Regions from separate parts of the Limosilactobacillus sp. DJ3M12 genome, predicted to be linked through region 2. Evidence: riboswitches for the same ligand, from Rfam matches in the RefSeq annotation. Region 2 holds a riboswitch; each other region holds the start of a gene.
What was found. A riboswitch is a leader RNA that binds a small molecule or an ion and turns the genes downstream of it on or off. The one in region 2 is predicted to bind thiamine pyrophosphate.
Positions count from the first base shown of each region.

Region 1: linked by a shared signal. The riboswitch ahead of QOS06_RS08460 (ECF transporter S component) and the one ahead of cytX (putative hydroxymethylpyrimidine transporter CytX) in region 2 are both predicted to bind thiamine pyrophosphate.
Region 3: linked by a shared signal. The riboswitch ahead of thiM (hydroxyethylthiazole kinase) and the one ahead of cytX (putative hydroxymethylpyrimidine transporter CytX) in region 2 are both predicted to bind thiamine pyrophosphate.

Region 1 is NZ_CANCWY010000017.1:32,464-40,166, forward strand. Features, by position in the region: gene QOS06_RS08430 (alpha/beta hydrolase) at 1-252, shown strand, start outside; gene QOS06_RS08435 (DUF1304 domain-containing protein) at 266-622, shown strand; gene QOS06_RS08440 (cation:proton antiporter) at 670-2,631, opposite strand; gene QOS06_RS08445 (magnetosome magnetite crystal formation protein family) at 2,872-3,213, opposite strand; gene QOS06_RS08450 (energy-coupling factor transporter transmembrane component T family protein) at 3,255-3,908, opposite strand; gene QOS06_RS08455 (ATP-binding cassette domain-containing protein) at 3,898-5,280, opposite strand; gene QOS06_RS08460 (ECF transporter S component) at 5,285-5,845, opposite strand; TPP riboswitch at 5,913-6,002, opposite strand; gene QOS06_RS08465 (sulfite exporter TauE/SafE family protein) at 6,110-6,895, shown strand; partial or broken gene QOS06_RS08470 (glucose 1-dehydrogenase) at 7,073-7,703, opposite strand, start outside.
Region 2 is NZ_CANCWY010000020.1:23,026-30,728, forward strand. Features, by position in the region: gene QOS06_RS08930 (MFS transporter) at 144-1,304, shown strand; gene QOS06_RS08935 (LysM peptidoglycan-binding domain-containing protein) at 1,395-2,462, shown strand; gene QOS06_RS08940 (hypothetical protein) at 2,475-2,939, shown strand; gene QOS06_RS08945 (hypothetical protein) at 3,155-3,376, shown strand; gene QOS06_RS08950 (GNAT family N-acetyltransferase) at 3,327-3,665, shown strand; partial or broken gene QOS06_RS11145 (low temperature requirement protein A) at 3,724-4,853, opposite strand; gene cytX (putative hydroxymethylpyrimidine transporter CytX) at 4,915-6,084, opposite strand; TPP riboswitch at 6,159-6,267, opposite strand; gene QOS06_RS08970 (DUF4767 domain-containing protein) at 6,592-7,167, shown strand; partial or broken gene QOS06_RS08975 (ISL3 family transposase) at 7,347-7,703, opposite strand, start outside.
Region 3 is NZ_CANCWY010000014.1:38,136-45,838, reverse strand. Features, by position in the region: gene QOS06_RS07805 (chloride channel protein) at 1-718, shown strand, start outside; gene thiE (thiamine phosphate synthase) at 783-1,430, opposite strand; partial or broken gene thiD (bifunctional hydroxymethylpyrimidine kinase/phosphomethylpyrimidine kinase) at 1,427-2,246, opposite strand; gene thiM (hydroxyethylthiazole kinase) at 2,239-3,048, opposite strand; TPP riboswitch at 3,106-3,211, opposite strand; gene QOS06_RS07785 (hypothetical protein) at 3,328-3,633, shown strand; gene QOS06_RS07780 (DUF6933 domain-containing protein) at 3,634-5,535, shown strand; gene QOS06_RS07775 (hypothetical protein) at 6,157-6,594, opposite strand; gene QOS06_RS07770 (hypothetical protein) at 6,610-7,569, opposite strand; gene QOS06_RS07765 (ABC transporter substrate-binding protein) at 7,703-7,703, shown strand, end outside.

The DNA.
Region 1 (7,703 bases), on a different contig from region 2:
AAGAATGGTTTTTACATTCATGAAGCTAGCTCCTTAAATATGCTGCATCATAATCATCGTCCAATGCTATTTATCCATGGAGCAAAAGATAATTTTGTTCCAACTGAAATGGTTTATCGCAATTACCGTGCAACAGAGGGAAGTAAAGAATTGTGGGTAGTGCCAGGAGCAGCGCACGCGAAGTCATATGCGACCCATCCTAGCGAATATCGGCGCCATTTGACAAAATTTTTAGATCACTATATTAAATAGTTGGAGGAAAAAGATGCTTGCAATTATTGTTACGATGTTTGTTGCAATCGAACATTTAGGTATTATGGCCTTAGAAATCTTTGGTAACCCGGCACAGCAAGCCAAGGCGTTTGACTTACCGCTTAAGTTTACGCAACAGCATGAAGCACGGGTTTCATTTGCTAACCAGGGGATTTATAACGGCGCCTTAGGAGCAGCTATCATCGCCAGTTACTGGTTATTTAGTGGGGCAACCTTAGTATTAGTATGGCGAATGCTCTTGGTTTTTGTGATGGTTGTTGCATTATTTGGTGCACTTACTGCAACCAAAAAAATTATTCTAATTCAATTTTTACCAGCATTGATTGCTTTTTTACTTACATTTCTTTAAACATAAAAAGGAAATTGCTTTGCAAGATTTTGCAGCAATTTCCTTTTTTAGTCTAATGATTGAGTATAAACCAATTCATCAGTTGAGATCTGTTCGTTTAATGCGTTTGCTAATTCTTGTGAAAATTGGTCATCGGCAAGTTGCATTTGAACATAACTATGTTCAAGCTGAAATGCCTCAATAAATAAAGAAGTAATGAGGTCGGTATCCATCGAAATATCGTGGAGGAAGAATCGTTTTCGTTGGAAGTACGTCCGTCGTACCATGGCAACTTCATTCGCGTTTTGTGGAGTTTCAATCAAATGAAGGTATTTATCGATTTCACGATTAATTATTTCTAGGATCTCAGCTGTTTCAGCGCGCTGTTCCTTGGTTAATTGATATTTTGGTCCCACATTATAGCGGGATCCTTTTTTGAGATGGCGGTAGCGAATAAAACGCCATTTTAACCGGTGCCATAAGATGATCCATAATTCAAGAAAGCTGTGTTTATTTACGCGGAAAATCGACCGCGTAACAAAATTAACGAGGAATTTGGCCTCCTTGTCAGAGATTCGGCCTTCTTCGTTAAGTCGGTCTAAGGTAGCTAATTCAATTTGATGAGCTTTACCCATTAATTGACTATAAACATTACGATTAAATTCGTGGTATTGCGTCATTTGACTACTCAATTGGTCAATAACAACGGCTTTTTCTGGGGAATATTTTTCTGAAGTCCGTAGCTCATTAATAGCATATTGAACTGTTTTAATAAGTTCTTTTTGAAATTCACTCTTCGAATAACTCTTAGATTTAGGCGGTAAAATAATTGGATACCCAATTGCGCCAACAGCAATACTAATCAAAATAACAATTGCGGCAATCAAGATCATTGAATTACGGAACGCAAATTGATGGTTGTTAATCAGAACTGGCAGCGAGAAAGCCAATGCCAGAGTGATTGTTCCGTGAATTCCTCCTAACGCCATTAAGAGACTATCACGGTTGAGGTTAGTCGATTGAATGTTGACGAGCTTAAACCGGACCCATAAGAATCTTAAAAGGGTTGTAATAATATAGATAGCAAAGGCTAAGGCAACGATTGCACCCAGATTTTGCCAAGAAGTCCTTCCAAGTACCGGCGGAAGCATCACCCCTAAAAGAACAAATACTAACCCGTTTAACGCATCGCTAATGATGTTCCAAATAGTGGTAGTAGACATTTGCACTTTAGTAGATGTAAGCCGCATTCGATCATAGAGGATACTATGAACAACTCCCGCTGCAACGACGGCTAGGATTCCTGAAAGGTGTAGTTCTTCAGCTAACCAGTAAACAACGATGGGAGTCATTACGTTGATCGGAATAACGATGGAGCCAATATCAACATGTTTTCGCATCAAACTAGTACGGAGACTAATTAACAGACTCCCTAACACTGCTCCGAAGATAATTCCGCCAAAGAAAACATAAACAAAGATCCAGATTCCATGACCAAGCGAAAATTGTCCAGAACGGTAGGTTTCCAGCGCCAAATCTAAAAGCACAATTCCCGATGCATCATTAAAGAGGGATTCATATTCCAGAGCACCATTAACGTTTTTCGGTACTTTCATATTAGTAGTAATTGACTTTACAGCGACCGCATCAGTCGGCGTAACAATCGCAGCCAACATAAAGGCGAGTGCTAAGGAGAACGTTCCTGGTTGAAGCCAGTGTAAAAAACTACCAGTAATCAAAACCGTTACAAGTGCTAATCCAACAGTCATTGATAGGATCGATTTGATATTGCTTGAAAGATAACGGAATGATTGGTTCTGCCCGTCATTAAACATTAAAGGAGCAATGATCACCATCATGAATAATTCTGGATGCATGGTAAAGTTAGTGGCCTCAGTAGGCAGGGATGCTAAAAGAATTCCTGCAATAATTTGATAGATGGATAGTGGAATCTTAGGGTAAACAAGATGAACAACATTAGCTGCAACAACAGCAGTCAATAGAAGAACAATGCCTAAAATCATTTCCATCGATTAATCACCTCACTTGATATTTTGGATAAAAAATGAGGCTGGAAAAATTTATTTTTTTCAACAGCCTCTTTATTTATACGAACATTGTTAAGATATCGTGGAACTAGCTTCGCGTCGTAACCACAAGGCTCGAGGCTAAGTCCGAACGATAATCAGCCCGTGCCGTGCTAATCACCGTTCTATCCTTAGCCCACCGCCTTGTCGAGGAGGTTAATTCCCACTTACTACTCTCTTAGCTTACTCACGGCCAATCAGCATTTTCACGGCCATGGCAATATTATAAATAAATAACAAAAGGGCTAATAAAAGAGCAAATGTTAGGAGAATTCCAAACAATGCGCCCCCGTGGAAGTTAGCGGGGTTTAATGAAAAGACACTAAAGACTAAAATTGCGCCTATTACATATAACAATGGGAAAATTTGACTCCAAAATGCATAGCGAGCGTTTTTAGCAATAGTTGGTCGATCACTGCTTTTGGCAATTATCCACACGATTAGTGGAAAGATAACTGGTAAAAATAAGATGCTTAAATAGGATAAAGCATTAACGATCCGGTCCGTTAAATTATTATCGTTCACTATATCAGTCCCTTCTTTTTATATTATTATCGCATGAAAACTCAAGGGAGCGCAATTACAATTATCTGTACAAGGCAAATAATACTTAAAAAAGAAAGCCAATCGTGGCTGGTAATCGGGATATTCACGGTAGCTGTTCGTGCTTGTCCTTCTACGAAACCGCGTGATTCCATGGCTTGCGCTAATTGATCCGACCATTGAATAGCAACCAGAATCGCTTTGAAGTAGAGCGTTGGTGACCACCAATGTAAATTAACACCCCGCATTTGTCCGGTCGTATAAATAGTTGTAACGGCTTGTTTCATTTTCGGAATCAGATTAAGAGCGGCGAGCACCCCATAAGCGTATTTGCTAGGAAGGTGACAATTTTGTTCTAATGAGCGAGCAAGCGTTAAGGTATCGGTTGTAAATGTAAAGACCGTTCCAAGGCAGACATAAACGTAAAGTCGACTAAAAAGAACAGTTCCATCAAAGAAACTGTGACTAGGACTGAAGAAGACAATTGTAATAAAAATAGCTAGTGCCGGAAAGAGGGGGACAAAAGCCAACCAGCAAAATTGTCGCCAGTGAAATCGCTGATGAATAAGGATTAGCAAACACATTACAATGACAATCAGATTAATCCACAGCTTAGTTACAAAAGTCAGCTCAAGTGAAAGCAAAATAACAAGTAATAATTTTAAACTAGGATTCATAACTCCCTCCAACATAATTAAGACGTTGATGATTCATTGTAAGATGATAATCAATGAAACCATCAAGTCCGCTTAATTGATGACTAACAATCAACAAAGTTTGTGGTTTTTCTTTTTGGGATGCTTTGATTAGTTGCAGGACAGTCTTTAAAGATGTTGGATCTAAACCAGTAAATGGTTCGTCAAGCAATAAGGTTTCTTGTCCGCGCATTAACATCAGAAGGATTTGCAGCTTTTTCTTTTGACCACCACTCAAAGAATAAACAACTTGATCTTCTCTTCCGTTCAGACCAAGAGCTGCTAATGCTTCGTTGACTTGTTGTTGATTAAAATAGGGGTTCTGGCAAGTTTTAAAGCCTAATGCCACTTCTTCGCCAACGGTTACATTTAGGAATTGATCGTTGGCATGTTGGAAAATCAATCCCAGATGCTTGTAATATTTCCCAGGTGATATTTTTTGAATGTTTTCCTCCGCATAGTCAATCTTTCCTTCATATTTCAAAAGTCGGGCAATTGCCTTTAGAAGGGTAGATTTACCAATCCCATTTGGTCCGGTTAATAAAGTTATTTTATTTTTAACAATGCCTAAATTGGTTGGTAAAAGTAAGGAATAATTCTCTCGTTTTATTGCTAATTCATCAAATTTGATAATCGTGGGCAAGGTTGACGGAGGAAGGGTAGTGGTAATTTGGGGAGTCGCGCTCGCTGTTAAAAGTTGGCTACTATTTTTACTGGAAAGTTGAGCAAGGTGCCCCTTAGTTAATTGCCAAACCAATGGATGTAGTCGCTCGTAACCATGCAAATCATGGTCAGTAATGATAATTGTTGTGTGATAGTCACTGTTGAGGCGGACTAATTGTTTAAGGATAAGTTGCCGGTTTTCTTCGTCAATATTGGCAAAGGGTTCGTCTAATAAAAGCACGTTCGGTTGCATTGCCGTAGCTGCTGCTAAAGCCACGCGCTGTTGTTGTCCACCGGAAAGCGTGGTGATTAACCGGTTAGCAAGGTCGTCAACTTTACCGAATTGTAAAGCTTCTTTAACGCGTTCTGGAATTTTGTCAGTTGGGACTTGGCAATTTTCCAGAGTGAATTCTAATTCGTGGCGTGGCGTATCAAGAGCAAACTGCATTAACGGATCTTGGAATACCATCCCGATATGGGCATCTGTTGGTACATCGACTGCTCCAGCAACTATTTCACCACCATATTTAGGCAGGAGACCAGCGATTAACTTGAGAATGGTGGATTTACCGCTCCCAGAAACCCCGGTAAGTAAGTGAATCTTTCCAACAGTGAATTTGGCGGTAATATTTTTAAGAATCGGTTGCTGATCAAAATTAAATGAAAGATCATTAAATTGTATATTTTTCATAGTCTTAGTGTTTAATTAAGTGGGCTCGTTGGAGAAGGTTAGTAATCAATTTAACCAGAATTCCAGAGAAGACAAACATTGAAATGAAACGGGCGATGAGCATAATGATTAGCATTTGTCCGCTGAAGTGGTTATAGCCATTGCGGAACCAATCCCAGCCAAAGGTAACAAATGTAAGGGTGAGGGATGAGATGAGGAGGGTTAACCAGTTATACATTTTATAGAACGTAAAAGTAAAACCTAGCTCAGACCCGATACCTTGAACCGCTCCAGAAATTAGGTTGGCTGCTCCCCACTGATCGCCGAGAAGCATTTCAACGGCTGCTCCCAAAAACTCACCAAGGAAAGCCGCTCCCGGTGTCCGAAGCAAAAAGCCGGCAAGCGGTCCAGCCATACACCAGATTCCCATTGTTAAATCGTTAGCCATTGGACCATAACCAATTGGTGTCAGTAGAACAGTTAGCCCGTTATAGACAAAGCTGGCTGCAAAATAAATTACACCAAAAATAATTCCAATCAGGGCAAGCAAAATAATGTCACGCAAATGTAATGAACGTTTAGTCATAATAAAACTCCTTAAGATATAAGGGCAAAAAAACTCCATGACAAAAAATCATGGAGTTAATCATTAAGTTAATATCACTGAATCTCCCTTCGCTGGTATTAACCAGAGCAGGTTCAATGGGTATTATCTCAGCCGTTTGGCACCCCAGATTTATTCTCTATTATCATAGCTAATATTATAACAGAATGCAAATCGTTAATTAGGTTACTTATCTTAGAAAAGTGGTTTACAATTAGTACTAGCATTTAAAGGGATGGTTCAAAAATGAGTGGAGTAGTTTTTGTTTTATTATTACTGGGAATTGGAATTCTTTCGGGGATTATTAGTGCAGCCGCTGGTTTAGCATCACTAGTCTCCTATCCTTCACTGCTTGCATTGGGGTTACCGCCAGTGATGGCAAACGTAACGAGTGCTTTTTCGACAGTCACTGGTAACTATAGTTCGGTCTTTTCATCGTTTAAGGAATTAGAGCATAATCGGCGACAATTATGGATTATTTTGCCATTGGTATTTGCTGGTTCCATTATTGGGGCTTTTTTGCTATTTGCTGTCCCCAGTAAGTGGTTTGCGGAACTGGTGCCATTATGCATTGCGTTAGCCGGAATTATCTTGTTGTTTCCCCATCATCCGAAGCAAAGTACAGGGACGATGGCAGGAAACAGTAAATTATTTGGTAAGTCACGGATCGGCCAATTTTTATCAATCATTGGTATTTTTATTGTTGGGATTTATTCCGGCTTCTTTAATGCGGGTGCCGGAGTGTTAATGCTAACCTTGCTGACAGTGATCAATCGGCAAAAGAGCTTTGCAGTTAATAATGCGCTAAAAAATGTTGCGATGACTGTTACAAATACAACATCCTGGATAGTGTTCGCCCTTGAGACGACAATTTATTGGAATTATGTTATTCCGTTGATGATTGGAAATGTAATCGGGGGCTACTTAGGACCGATTATTGTTCGCCACCTGCCTGGCCGTCTTATGCAAATAATTGTCGGGATTGGATCATTGATTTTGGCAATTTCATTGGTAATTCGGAATTTAATGTGAAACAAAAGGATTGTGACATAAGCCAAGTTATTTTCATAAAAGACAAATGGCGCAGTACACCAATGGCCTCCAACGTCCGGTAAAACCGAACGTTGGAGGCCTATTGTTGCTTGCAGGGGCTCCCAGAGGCTAGCTTCGCGTCGAAAAACGAAGTCACGATCGCTCCCTTTATGAATATTATTGAGCCGTATAGCCACCATCAGCGACAAATTCCAAACCAGTACTAAAGCTTGATTCATCTGAGGCAAGGTATAAAGCGAGGTTAGCAATCTCTTCTGGCTTTCCAAGACGGCCAAGGGGATGAAGGCTTTCTAGGTGTCCTTCTGCTTTTGGATCATCCTTAACCAAATTATCAACTAGTGGAGTTGAGATATAACCAGGATGAATTGTATTTACACGGATGTCATAGCCTTTTCGGGCACAATCAAGCGCAGCGGATTTAGTTAAGAGGTGGACACCACCCTTAGAAGCATTGTAGGCAAAGAGATCAGGATCCCCAATTAGTCCTTCAATGGATGACATATTGATGATCAAATTCTTTTCCCCGTTGTTCTTCATTGCTTCAATACCAAGCTTAGTGTCTCACATTGTACCGGTGAGGTTAACAGCAATTGTTTTATCCCAAATTTCAGCAGGTGTCTTTTCAACATCGGCGTATTCGGCAATTACCGCGTTGTTAACCACAATATTGAGCTTCCCGAAGACTTGGACAGTTTGACGAATTACTCGGTCCCAGTCTCCTTTCCGAGCAACGTCTTGTTGGATAAAGATCGCATTGTCACCTAATTGGTCAGCGACTTTTTGTCCT
Region 2 (7,703 bases):
CTCAAATAATCCTTTGCTATACTACATTTTGTAGATATGCCTTTTGTTTATCAAAAGGTACGTTCGAAGGTAGGTTGCTGGAAAAAATACTGATTTTATCGGTATTTTTTCCAGCATTTTTTTATACGAAAGGAGCTAAGAATATGTCTAAATTTCGCTTGCAGTCCGTTGTTTTTGTCTTAACCGCATTTTTATTAGGATGTAATGAATTTATGGTTGTGGGGGTTATTTCTGATATTGCCAAAAGTTACCATGCTTCATTATCAACGGTTGGCTTTTTAGTTACTAGTTTTGCAATTATTTATGCTATCTGCACACCTTTAATTACCACTTTGACAGGTAAGTTTGATCGTTTTAATGTTTTGATGGTGCTAATGCTGATCTTTTTAATCGGTAACACTTTAACCGCAGTTGCGCCTAACCTATTTTGGCTATTTGTTTCGCGGATTGTAACAGCTGCGGTCGCGGGGACAATTATTTCATTGATTCTTGTATTTGTAAGTATGATTGCGCCAATTGAAAAACGGGCAATGCTGGTCGCTTCAACTTTCGCTGGTTTTAGTATTGCTACGATTGTAGGGGTCCCCGTTGGAACGGCAATTAGTAATGCTTTTTCTTGGCGGGATAGTTTTGCCCTCATTTCGGTTTTAACCGTAATTATTTGTGGCTTTTTATATTGGCTGATACCACGGGACAGTCGTCAAGAAAATGCTTCGTTAAGTAACCAAGTTCAACTTTTTAAGGATCGGCGAATAATTCTTGGGGTTATCGTAATGGTAACATTAATGTCAGCTGAATATACCTTCTATACTTATGTTCGCCCAATTATTACCAATGTTCTTGGGTTTAGTACGACTAACTTAACATGGTTATTAGGACTTATTGGAATTACGTTTATTCTTGGTAATATATGTGCCGGCGTAATCGCAAATCGTTTTGGGATCACTAAACTTACTGTTATTAGTAGCACCGTCCTTATTTGTTTATTGTTGATGAATGCAATGTTCCATGTTGCATGGTTAGGGATCCTGTTATTGTGTGTTATTTGTTTTGTCCTAGGAATGCCCGGTTCAATTCTGCAAGTAATGTTTCTGAATATTGCTGATCGAGAGTATCCAGAAGCAATGAATTTGGCTTCTTCATTAAACCCAATTTGTACTAACGTGGGGGTATCGATTGGCTCCTTGACCGCCTCAATCAGTATTAATTTTGTTCAAATTAACCAGATTGGATACGTTGGAGCAATCTATGCCTTGATTGCAGTTTTTGGTTCGCTTTATCTGATTAAAACAAGCGCCAACTAGAAATGATTATATGCATTTGAAGAATTATTCCAATAGCAGTAAAATTATTTTTGGATTAATAGGTTTGATACTATTTGGGAGGATAATTTTATGAAGTTAAGTAAGAAGCAACTAGCAGCTACTTTTATGACTGCTGTTTTAGCAGGATCAGTAATGATTGGCTCTGTGGCAACTGCTGAGGCTGATAATGCCAGTGGATCACCAGAAGAGCAAGCGGATATTACTAATTGGATTGCCAATACCCCCGAACAAATTTCTAATAATATGGCGATGCAACACATTAATACCAATAACCTTAATGGCACTCGTTACATTATTCAATGGGGTGACACTTTATCGGGGATCTCAGCCGCAACTGGAATTTCTGTGGCTAAACTTTGCTACGATAACAACATTCAAAATGCTAATTTAATCTTTGCTGGGGATGTTCTTATCTTAAACCGTGAAGGAAGCGTTCCTGCTGGTTATGATCCCAACGTAAATCCAAATGTTGTTGCCCAGACAAAGATTACAATCAATAATGGCCCAACAACAGTGAATATTGCCGTTCAACCACAATCTGTTGTTAAGAATTACGATAATTCCGACAATTCTGATCATTCGACAACAATTTACAAGGCAGGCGCGGTAAATTCATTTAACAACAACGACAATGATAATGAACAAAGTGCTAGTCAATCCAGCTCAACTAAGTCTGCTAAGCATCAGAAGCATACTTCATCAGTCAGTGCTTCTGACATTGTGAGCGGCTTGAATGATGCCAATAATAATGACAAACTGTCCTTTGACGAAGGGGATGGGGGTAGTGACGCTGATGAACTTAATGTTGATTCAGCAGCGATCTTAAAGGATACTAAGAAGAATGACTATGATGCGATCCTTAGTGAAATCGAAAGTGCCCTAGGTTCAAAAGCCAAGAAGGATACGACAGTTTACATTGAAAAAGATGGCAACGAGATCCATGTCTACGCTAGTGTTAATGATGACGCTGATAGCAGTAATAGTAGCAGCACTAAGGATGATGAAGATAGCGATAGCAGCAGTAGTAGCGAAAGTGAAAGCAGCGATGACAGCAGTCAAAGCAGCAGTGATGATGAAGATAGCAACAGTCAAGCTACTACAAGTGACCACGACACCGACACTTCTGACGATGAGTAATAGGGGATAAAAATGCAAAAAAAGACAAAAGTTATTATTTCTGTTTTAGTAGCAGTAATGGTTGTTATTGGCGGCTTTTATCTCTATGCTAGTCGGACAGTGGCTAAACGTCTTCCTGGTCACGTTTATGAATATACATCAGTGTCAGGTAATCAAAATGCTTATATGACCTTTGCCACAAGTGGGGATCAGGTTGTTGTTACTCCCGACAAGGATACGGCAATCAAAGCAAGTAATAGTGCTAGCGATTTTCAACAAGCCTACCAAGACAACGCCAAAGATGGCAAGTGGAATTATAAGGCGCAAGGAAATCGGTTGACACTTTCAAAACTGCAAGATGGGAAAGTCTCAATGTGGCAATATAATCATATGCTAGCATTAGGCAAAAAGATGCGGTCTGGTAACTTTACTTATCAGATTGCCAATGCCGGTCAAGGAATTGATCATAAAGCGACTAAGTTTGAACAAATTCGATGATATAAAGTTAAATAAAAGGGTCTCCCAATTCTAAAGGAGGCCTTTTTATTATGGATAAATATGAGATTCCCTCCTTAAAATGAAAACGCTGTGACAAAACACTTAAACTTAGCTAAAGCCCCATCAGTTTAATAATTAATCGTGATAAAATGACCATACATTAATATATTAGAATTTTGTTGTTAGGAGTGAGAGATGATTAAGGAGAAAAGATAATGGCAATTTACTTACGACGAGCAACTTTGGATGATCTTCAAAGTGTGATGACAATTATTGAACAGGCACGAGCACAATTAAAAGAAAAGGGTAATCCACAATGTCAAGATGGTCATCCTTTCCAGAAAACGATGGAAAATGATATTAAAGCTGGCTATAACTGGGTGCTAATTGATAATCAAAAAGGCTACCTTACAACTAACCCCGGAACAAACGTATGAAGAGATTAAAGATGGATCGTGGTTAAAACCAAATGAGCCATATGCAATCATTCATCGATTAGCAGTCCTTCCTTCCCACAATGGTCAAGGTTTTGGGAAATATATCTTCTCCAATCTACTTACGGTTGGGTATTTGCAGGGAGTAAGGAATTTCCGTTATGATACTCATTACAAAAATATTCCTGTTCAAAAAATAGGCCAAGATATTGGTTTTATAAAACGCGGTACGATTTATATTGATGACAAAATTGACAATAAACATATGGGATTTGAACTGAATTTAAAATAAAAATTCCATCTGCCCTAAATGGTTATTAGGATAAATGGAATATAAATACGGATGAAAACTAATTATGTGATGAATAGTTGTTGTGAGGCTCCTTAGAGGGCTTTTTTCTTTGCAGCTTCCATTCCAACAAGCCGAATTCGACCACGTTGGTTAACACAAATGCGCTCATCAAACTTAGGTTATTTTCGCGACATAAAATAATGCCAAGTGATCCTAGTAAAAGGACGATCGCCATTGCCCTAAGATCTCGACCATTAAAGCGTAAATGGCGGCGATTATAAAAACTATAAAGCCAGAGACAAAGGTAGAAGACGATGAGGTTAGATGCGACAAAGCAACTAAGAAACAAACGTGATACTTCTTCATCAGCCATATAGATAATCCCAGCCGTAATCGAGAGTAGGCTGATAACATGAGTGTACATCGCAATAAAGCCGCGAGTATGCTGATGATGATTTAAGAAGCGTTCTACTAGCAATGTATAGACGCCGAATAGGGCAGCTACTCCTAGAAAGATTGCGATTGCTAATGGTGAATAGATAGCGCCCTTAAAGTAATGGGTAATGTTAACAAGTGTTTCTCCGCACGTAATGATAATTATTAAACTTAGGCGTTCTATGAGGTGGGGAAAGTTGACTTGTTCCGGCCTAAACATGCGGTAATCACTAAGGGCATTAGAAAGCCGATTAAACCACCGGCAACGCAGAGATAGACACCATACTGATAACCAATAATCAGCCCGGTTACAAGAAGAATAAATTCTAAGTCAAGCGCAATAATAAATCCTTGGAGATCATGATCTCGTTTAAAATGAGTGCTAGAGCCAAGTAAATATTGAAAGATTAAATTAATAGTTGTTAGTGCTGCCGAAAGATTGAACGCATGAAATGTTAACCGCCATTCAGTATTAATATTATTAGCTAAATAGATGGCGGCAAACATACTAATCAATAAGCCAACCGTATCGACGGCCCGACTTGTTCCAAAGCGATTAATATAGACTGTCTGATAAAGCCAAATTTGTAAAACGAAGATAACGACAATGATAAATTCAATATATATTCTTGGCGGCAAGCTACCATCGATTGGATGATGAATCATCATTGTTATTCGAGAGATCGCATAAACAAAAATTAAATCATAGAAGAGTTCAAGCATTGATACTTGTTTAGCAACTATTTTTTTCATAAAAGTAATTCCTTCCTTGTAATTGCATTAATAATACTATTACTTAGTAGGAAAACTATAATTATTTCACTTTGACCAAATTGCGAACTTGCTGTGTACCCCAGGTCATTGCGATGATGATAATGATTGTGGTAACGGTACTGCCGAGTGGAAATGAATAATTTAGCAGAATTCGATAGATGATAAACCCAATCAACCAGAGAATTAGGTTAGCCCATTGACAATTTTGTTTACGATAATCTACTTTCAAGATGAAGTAATCTGTAATTTGAATTGCAATCATTGGGGCAAAGACAGAACCAATAAGGTAAAGAAAATTACTGAAGTTGTCCATGGGGAAAATCAACGCACTAATTGTTCCCAGAATTGTTGCACCAATTGCGGCCATTGTTCCTGACCATTTACTGAAAATCGTTTTTGAAGAAACACCAGCAGAATAAGCGTCCATAAATGTCGTTGTGATTGTGGAAAAAATAATGATAAATAAACCGGCAATTCCCAAGCCGGCCCGTAAAATAATCGTGGCGATGTTAATGTCATGAGTAAGGATAGCAGCTCCTAAACCGATGAAGGCCATCCAACAACTAGTCAGGCCATAGACAACTGCACTAATCCCGCTAGTTGGCACGGGTCGTTGAGCAATACTGGTGTAATCACTAATAAGTGGCAACCACGATAATGGCATGGCGATAACTAGCTCCATCCCCTGAGCCCGTGACAATGTACCAGTTGGTGAACTGGTAGAATGGTGGGTAAAAATGGCGGCGCATAGGAGACCGCTTAGAATTAATAATGTTGAGATGGTCGCAAGGTTAAGGTAATAAAGGTGCCAAACCCCGACGAGCAGCCAGCCAATAATCAGGGCGCCGATTAAAATGACCCATAATGCCTGATTAAGGTGCCAGACCCCATTGGCTGCTAATGCACCATCATAAATCATGATGCCGGTCCAACCGATCAATTGGAGAACATTCAATAGGGCAAAAAACTTACTGCCATTTTGGCCAAAACTAATTTTTGCGGCGTTCATTGAACTAAGACGTTGCTGACCGCCAATAATTCCAGCTAAAAAGAGCAGAAAACAGCCGATAATGTGGCCAAGGATAATTACGGCGATCCCTTTTGTAAAACCAAGGGGAGCTAAGTAAGTCCCAGTTAGGATTTCAGCAATTGAAATCCCGGCGCCACACCAAATCATGCTGTTTTCGATAATTGTTGTCTGTCGTTGCATAATTTCACCATCCTTAAGTTTGATTTGATTAAGATAGTGCAAAGTAAAAAGCGACCAGTAATCACTTTGATCCTGGTCGTCCTTTATTAATCCTTCCTACGTTGGCATTATCCAAATCAGGTTCATTGGGTCGAGACGCATAGTCCCCTCTCAGCCTGTCTGCAAGCTCCCCGTTTATGCAATTCAATGTTAATCTTAGCAAATCTCAGTTGAATGTCAATTAATGATCTTAATTTACTGATTAAGCCAGACACTGCTCCTGTGATGTGATATAGTAAGGGTGTAATTTTTTAAGTAAAGTGAGGGAAGATCATGGCTAAATACACTGTTGAATTAAGTGAAGAAGATATCCAAATGATCAAGGATTGTCATTCAAAGAATCCTTCTATCATGAAGGCAATGAACAACGCTAAAAAAGTTGAAGATTGATAGGTAGACTGGAAAGAAGAGGGAAGCATTCTTTCTGGTCTTTATTTACGTTTGGGGAGGATAAAATCGAAAAAATTAATGGAAGTTCTTGCGATTGCTAGTTTGGGCGTTGCCTTAACTGGTTGTGGCAACCAAAGCACGCAAAGCAGTAGCAATACCGCAAAGACTAATTCAGAAGCTAGCAGTAGTCAAAGTACTGCCGCTACTAATAATACAAGCAGTAGTGAATCGCACCACGATAGTTCATTGTGGAATATTCAAAAGAATGAGCAGTTGGCATCGTTTATGCAAAAATGGGGACCAACAATGCACCAATCCTATGAACAATATGATGGTCAAAATGAATTGAAGGTTTCAACAGGAATAACATACCCCGATGGTTTAAGCAAAGAATTAGTAGAAGGTCAGTCTGGCTTGATTGGCTGGGCACCATCAGGCAAGGGTGATTATGAATATAATGTTGTAGCGATCTATAATCATGACGGGACAGAACCGCCATTGCCAAATCGAATTACATACTTCTTTGCCTTCCATAATGGTAAACCGGTTGTATTAGTTGACCAATCAAATAACGGTGATCCAGATTGTCATCCGACGACTAATACGGATCTTGAAAGCAATTTTGAACGAATCGCAACAGAATCTACTAAATAATCTTGGAAATAGATCCTTTAGTTTGTTATACTAAAATTAGTTTCGCGTATAATGGTCTAGCAAACTCAATTTGAGTGGCTGGACTTTTTTGGCTCTACGTCAAGTAGTGTTGATACGCAAATATGAATCATCGCCAATTAAATTGGTCTAGTTAGAACTGTCATTCGTGACGGTTCTTTTTAGTTAGCTTGAATTTGGTGGCCAATAATTAAATAAATCCGAGTTTTAAATGCCGTAAAGTAACGATAACCACAGGCAACTCGTTTGATAGTCTTAATTCGATTATTAATCCCTTCGGTTCAACCATTTGAGAACTTAGTCTCAAAGCCACGCTTAATCCCTTCTTTATAACGCGCTAAAACCTGGCAACGGTGGATTGTATAATGGCTAACACTGTCTGGCCGAAGTTTAAGTAATTGAAAGAAAGTTGTAAAATCACGTTGATTATAAGCATGCTTCAAGGATTGGATAAAATTATAAGTGGCTTTTAACTCTTGGTCATACCCTAACATTAAGTCTAAGATTATCATGGAATT
Region 3 (7,703 bases), on a different contig from region 2:
ATATCGGCGCATTAATGCCCGTTCAGTTTCCGTTAGCTTAATCATGTCAGTAATCGCAACGATGATTGGTTCGATTTTAAAAGGATTCGAACCATATTATATTGTTAGGAGTCGAGATTTCTCTTTGCTATCTGTTCCATTAGCAATTGTGCTAGGATTAATCCTTGGAGTAACCGGAACCTGGTTTAAACAAGGAGTTAAAGCAGCTTCTAGTAAACGAGCAACGGGTAAAAATATTTTCTGGCAATTACCACTTTTATCGTTCTCAGCAGGAGCAATTGCAGCTTTTTATCCACAAATTATGGGAAACGGGCGGGGACTTGCTCAATTAGCCATGAATACGACCACCGTCAATTCTCAGGTCCTAGGAGCGCTCTTGTTTGGTCTAGTTGCTAAAGTAATAGTTACCTTATTTACAATCAAATGTGGAGGCTATGGAGGAACACTGACGCCATCGATTGCCGCTGGAGCAGTTATTGGAGTATTTCTCGGTATTCCTTATATGCACTTCTTCCCGGTTGTTACCTTAACGCAGTGTGCAGTTATTGGGGCCTCATTATTTTTAGCAGCGTCACAGCAGGCACCGTTAATGGCATTATTTATGTTATTTGAAGTTTGTCACCTTAACTTTACAGCTTTTCTTCCGTTGGGGATTGGAGTCGCAATTTCAATTGGAATTTCAAAATGGATGCAGGAAGCAAAAGCAAGGACAAAATAACCTTTAGTAAAAACATTCTCTAATAAAATAGCAAGGCTGAAATTTCTTCCAACCTTGCTATTTTTTATTTATACAAATTCTTCATTTTCTTTACAGTTGCTGCAAGATCCTTGCTATCAAAGACTAAGGAAATAACAGCTAGCCCTGCAACGCCAGTGTCATGAACAACTTTCATATTTTCTTCATCGATGCCCCCAATTGCAACTACAGGACGTTCACTAATCATGTTTAAACGTTCAAGACGATTGATACCAATAGCAGTATCAGCGTCAGACTTTGATTTTGTAGGGAAAACGGGACCACAACCAATATAATCAACAAAGTCCATTGTATTAGCACGTTCAACTTGTTCTGGTGTATTACAGGAATAGCCGATGAACATCTGATGACCTACAGCGACAGATACTTGTTCAATTTTAGTATCATTTTGTCCAACGTGAACTCCATCAGCGTTTATTTGCTGAGCCAATTCATAATCGTCATCAACAATCAATGGAATTCCATAGCGCGTACATAAGGTCCGTAGTTCTAGTCCTAAGTCTACTCGTTCATTAGGCCGTAACTTCGAGTTTCCCTTTTCTCGATATTGGAAGGCAGTGATACCACTCTTCATTGCTAGCTCCACTTTTTCAAGAAATTTAACAACGTCATTATGGACATCTTGTGTTCCACCAACTAAGTATACTTGTAACATTTTTGGATCAAACATCATTTTAGATCGTCTCCTTCAATTTTAACCCAGTGATTAAGTGGCCCATGACCATGACCAACATTAATACCCTTGCTAATCGTCTTTTCGACATATGTCTTCCCAATCATAATTGCCTGTTCCATGGAGTGACCCTTAGCAATTTCCGCAGTAATACATGCAGAAATTGTATCACCAGTCCCATGAGTATTTTTAGTATTAACACGAGGCGCAGTTAACCACATATCATTACCATCTTCAAATAAAATATAATCATCAGCTTTGTCTGAAGATTCTGCATGGCCACCTTTTATGAGAATATTTTTTGCTCCACGCTTTTGTAATTCGCGGGCAGCCTTTTTAATATCATTTTTATCCCTTATTGCGATTCCCGTCAACTCACAAGCTTCTGGAATGTTTGGCGTAACCAGAGAGGCGAGGGGGATAAGTTCATCCCTTACAATTGAAATTGCATCATCACTAAGTAACTTTGCGCCCCCTTTTGCTACCATGACCGGATCGACAATAAGCGGTCCTAAATCATATTTCTTTAAATTTTGTACAACCGTTCTTACACGGAGAGGGTCAGCCAACATCCCCGTTTTACAAGCCCTAATTTTCAAATCACCAGCGATTGAAGCAAATTGCTCATCAATTAATTTTTCAGGCATTGGCAGGGCATCTTGCACTCCTAATGTATTTTGCGCAGTGACTGCGACGACTACCATTGCTGAGTATACTCCGCGCATTTGCATCGTCTTTACATCCGCTGGAATACCGGCCCCCCCCGCCACTATCAGTTCCAGCAATTGTTAAAGCCTGGGGATAATCATTAATCAAGGTAATCTTCCTCACTTTCCTCAAAGAATTCTAGTAATGCTTTCGTATCCATAATCGAAAGCTGGTCAAAAAACTGTACTTGCCACGAACCGAGTCCAACTGAATAACGGTTAGCTAATACTCCAGCAGCAGATACCAAAACCGTTGCAACAATACAAGCATCCCAAGTATTAGAAGTGATCCCTAGAAATGCAGCGATGATACTAGAAAGCATGTCGCCACTACCCACATTCATCGTTAACATCTCGGCAGAAAAGGGATTTTCATAGATGACTTGCCCGTCAGTTATTATGTCAGTTTCACCAGTCAAGACTACAATTGAATGGTAACGTCGAGCACACGTTTTGGCAATTTGAACCTGATTAGGAACTTTACCAGCGTCGATTCCATGACTAGTATTGTCAGCTTCTACTAAAGCAGCAATTTCACTGGCGTTACCACGAATAACATCAAAATGAAAATCATTTAGCAATGAGTGGGCAAACTCTAAGCGAGATGGAATCGCACTTACCGCTACCGGATCTAAAACGAGGGGTTTGAGTGGCGTGGCAGCTCGCAAAACCGTCCTAATTTGTGTCGCCTGATGCTCATTGATTGTTCCAAGATTGATAGAAAGGGCATCGGCCAGCGTCACCATTTCATCTGCTTCAGTGGGCTCAACAGACATGATCGGCGACGCTCCGACAGCACTAACGGCATCGGCAACTTTATCAATTGTTACTAAATTGGCGAGATTAAGGACAATCGGGTTTTTAGTACGAACTCGATCGATCAGTGACCAGTTAATTTGACGTTGTACCATAAAATTAGCTCCTTAAATAAAAAATACTCAAGGTAGGAGATACACCTACTTTGAGTATTAAAGTCCGGTGCATTTTCCTACGCAAGCGTTAACTTACAGGTTCTAGAGTCCATGCATCACTGCATATCTCAGCCCAGCACTATGGGCACCCCTAATGCAATAAATTATCTATTAATAGTATACCGCAAATTATTCTTTATGAATATCAATAAAGATAATTGGCAAAATGGGAATGATAATTGTAAAATGTAATAAATAAAAAAGGTAGGAGAATTTAGAATGGAAGAAGAAATACGTCAGACTACTGATAAAGCTGAAGTTGTCATTATTAATGATGATACTAGTCAAAAATTGACATTTAGCAACGGGGGAGTAGACGGCGAATTTGAGATTATCGTCACAGATAAAAAGCCGATACCAGAGCTCTTCCAACCTGTTGGCATCTTACCAGATGGAAAGTATACAATTAGGGGAAACTATGCTGGTCAAGACTATCGGGAAATTAAATTGAATGGTGCTTATGAAGTCTATGGAAATCCAGAAGATGGAAATGTAATGATTACGGAAAGAGATGGGGGGAACTAAGTGTTTATTAACGTCGAAAAGAAAGCGCAGAAGCTATTTAATACTTATCAAAAAGCAACAAGCAAAGAGCATATGGCAATGGTCTTAGCTAATCCGCTTTTTTCATGGCATGCTACTTACTATACTGCTAAACGTAAAAAGAACTTGATTTTCTTAAATGATGCTACTACGATGGCAATTGTCTTATTTGATGTAGATGCTAAAAATAAACAGACGATTAAAGAACGCTTTGAGAAACAACTAGCAATAATTTGGCAAGAATTAGGGTTGCCTACCGACTCATTGGCAGATTACTTAGCCACAGGTGGGGATTGGCAAATCGGTAAAACGATTCACCCTTTACAAATAAAAACTATAACTAATTTTTATCAAGATGTCATAAAGCCACAAGCCAAAAACTTAGTCAATGAAGTAGACTTAGCAAAATCATTGGTTAAAAAGGTACAACAAAAGGGTAGGATTTATGTTAGTGAAGACGAGACGGTTAGGATAATCGAAATGGCTCAACCGTTTAGCATTAAACACGTAAATTTAGAAGAACTGTACTTAAAAGAAATTACTAATAAGTTAAGAAGATTAAGTCAGGTAGATGGAGAAAAACTTACTGCCGATGGGGTTGATAATGCAATCCAACAAATTCAAGATGCAAATAATCGACTTTTAGACCTTTTCCTGGCTGATGCTAAACATAATTATAGTACTAAAACTATTCGTCGCTATCGAGATAACTTGCAATTTTATCTTAATGAATGGGTTGCTTATCGTTTAAGCACTATTTTTAATCTTGATATTCAGACTAGTGTCGATGAACTAGAATTTCACGGAGTAGGCAAAACAGAACGCACGAATATCAAGGCTTCTTTGCAAAAACTAGCGAAGTACTTGAAAGATCAAGATATCCTTAGTGATAATGAATACGATGACATTCTCGTATATACGCAAAAAGCTCCTGTCGATCTTGGGGAAGAGTACGGAGATGAAGATGATGATCAAGTAATAGAGGATTTTCTCGCTTCATTATTTAGTGAATCAGAGAAGCTTCCAGTAGTATTCGATCCACAAACTGATAAAATGCTGGACGAATATCTTAAATCATTCATTGCTTTGTATGGCCTTATTTCTGCCCAACAAGCTTACCAAATTATTCATTCGCAAAATCCCGCAATTGATAAAGAGCGATTTGATCAATACATTCAAAATAAATTTGACGAAATTACCATGGAATACTGTATCATTGATTTTAAAAAAGAATTTACGAATGTTGACATTGCTCCTGAAATTTTCATCTTTAGTCCACTTCTTATTAAAGATGAAAATAGGCTTCCTTCATTTTATAAACATCAACAGGGAATGATATACTATATTCCAGAAAAAGAAGTCTTAATCGATAGCAACTTTAATCCATTTGCAAACATCAGCAATTATCAACAAGAATTAGAAGAGCTGCTTGCAAACCAATATGGATTATCTGGAGACGATCTTAAAGGCGCGGCTTTCCTATCACTTTATCAATTGAAAATGAGTGATTATGGGCTTAAATTATCAAGTGTAAATGATGCAATCAATAAGGTTGTTGCATTCTTAAACGAGGAGCATGGCCTGAGTGTTAAACAGGACAAAGCTAATGAACCATTGATTAAAATCTTAGCATTAATTGCTACAAATATCCGGCGTCCATGGAACCGGGGATGGTCTAATTATGAATTGTTAAGGACCAAGGATATTGCCAAATTAGTGTCTGAAATGGAAATTAATTTAGAAGAACCTAAACTGTCAAGTGAGATTGTTAGTGGAATTCAAGTGGGAAGCATTAACCGTGATGAGTTGCTTAACTTCCTTGAAAATATTAATTTACCGCCAAAAGTAATCTCGAAGCTGTATAAACAAGCCGAAGAATTATAAAAAAGATGGAGACGCGAGAAAAATTTTTTCTCAACGTCGCCATCTTTTTACTTATGAAGAGATTAAAATCAATTGGATGATAAAAATCTTCAAAATTCATTCTATTTCCATGTTAATTTAGTTAATATCAACGTTTAGGATATAAATAGCTATTAAAATTATGTCATATGCATAAGGCCTACTTAAACTCCTCCCAAAAAGCTGGTTTTATAATAATTTTTCTGCGATGTCGTTCTATCCAGCCCTTTGCTTCAAAATCCCTAAAATAACGGGAGAAATCAGCACTAGTTCCTAAATAACTTGCAGGGAAGTTTTTTAATGGATTTGAAGGTGCTCCATCAAAAATTACTTCGTGAATACTTGTTTTATTTGATTATTTATAATAAAGCTCGTTATTAGGGATTCGAATCATCATATGATTTGAATTTATGGGTGGTTTTTTAGTAAAAGTTCGAATATAGAGAGTTGTATATATGTTTAGAGATTAATATTGCTTTGTGAACATAATTGTCAGCTTAGTAACAAATAGATGATGACACCCCTCACACAAATGTGAAGGGTGTCTTTTAATAATAAGTATATAAAAAATCGGCTCTCTAATAATTATTGATCATATATTGTTTATTGAAAACGTACATTTTCTTCTTTACCAACTTCTTCGTCAAAATAACCTAATCCATTTACTTCGAGTGTTTTTAGATAAGCTACCAATTCAATTGCGGAACCAGGACTTAATTCGTTTACTGCATTCAAACCAAGACCAGTTGGAACAGTTTCGCTCATTGCTGTAATTTGGTTATCATTCTCAATATGAACTTGTGAGCAACTAATTGCCCAACGATTATTGACGTTTGGAGCAAAAATAAAGAAGAGGTTGAAATCGGCTGAAAGATATGCCGGTAAGAACCAGGCAATGTTATCTAATCGTTCTGGGTTGAGGTTACCTTGAAGCGCAAAACGGTTGATATTTTCTTCACAAGGGATTGCTTTGAGCATAAATATGGTATTTTCAAACTCTCTCATCCCTAATTTCATTTCCGGTGTAACTTTGGGTTTCATATCATCTAAAATCTCCTAACTAAAGTTTTCACGGTAGTAGTTATACTTATTTCTTATATCTTGGAGTGGGGCGTCCATCACGTGCATTTTCCCATGGGCATCAAGCTTGAAATTGTTTGCGATTACCTGATTGAACTGCAGGCGGAGACGAGGATATTGGATGAGAATTTTCTCAATGTTAGTTGACATAATATCAAGAGCGGCAAGATATTTTGGGACAAGAATTTTCTTAAATTCGTTAAACGTATCTGCAATCACTTCAGCATAGGCATGGTCAGCATATTTCAGTTCGTTTTCCTCTAATTTATCGTAATACTCCCTGCTTGTCAGGCCACGTTCATTTTTAATGTTGTATTGCTCATCGTATTGGTGGGTAAGATAAGAATCCCAGTCACGATAGCAATAAGTAATCATTTGAATTACTAATTGGCGTCCCTCGTAATTAACGTTTTTCGGAATCATCTTTCCCTGTGGATTTAACAAGTAAGGTCGGATTAGCTGTCGCGTTACAATATCATAAAAGGTTCCTGGCACAAGTTCCTTATCTTGACTATCCTCATATAAATCTCCGGAACCTTCAAGCTTTTTTAGTTTACGGAGACTTTCACGAGTTTGGTTGACAGCATAAATAACATCTTCAATCTCTTGATCAATTATTTCACGTTTACTAATCATTTGTAAGAGGTTTGTATAGAGCCGGATTAAATTATGGAGTTCAGACTGCTGATTAGGGTAGAAACCGTCTTGTTGCTGATATTTTCTAGTTTCCCGTTCCAATTGTTGCTCAATTGCAAGGGCCTGATGCTCAATTTTAACAGGCAAGACTGGTTGCGAAAAGCTATCTTTAGCAAGCTGCTGAACTGCTTCACGGATGATTGGTCTCATTTCACGAAAATCCGGAAAATCAAAGAAATTTTGAAAATCATTAGCAAAGTTTAGGTGTTTATATACTGCTGATTTAAGATTTCGCTTCATAAAATATTCCTCCATTTCTTTGATTTTAATACGAAAAAGAGTAAGAAAATATTAGGGAATTAGATAAAAGCCCTTATTTTATTTGTACTTAACTCGCCTATAATTAAATATAAATAAAATAGAGGAGACTATAA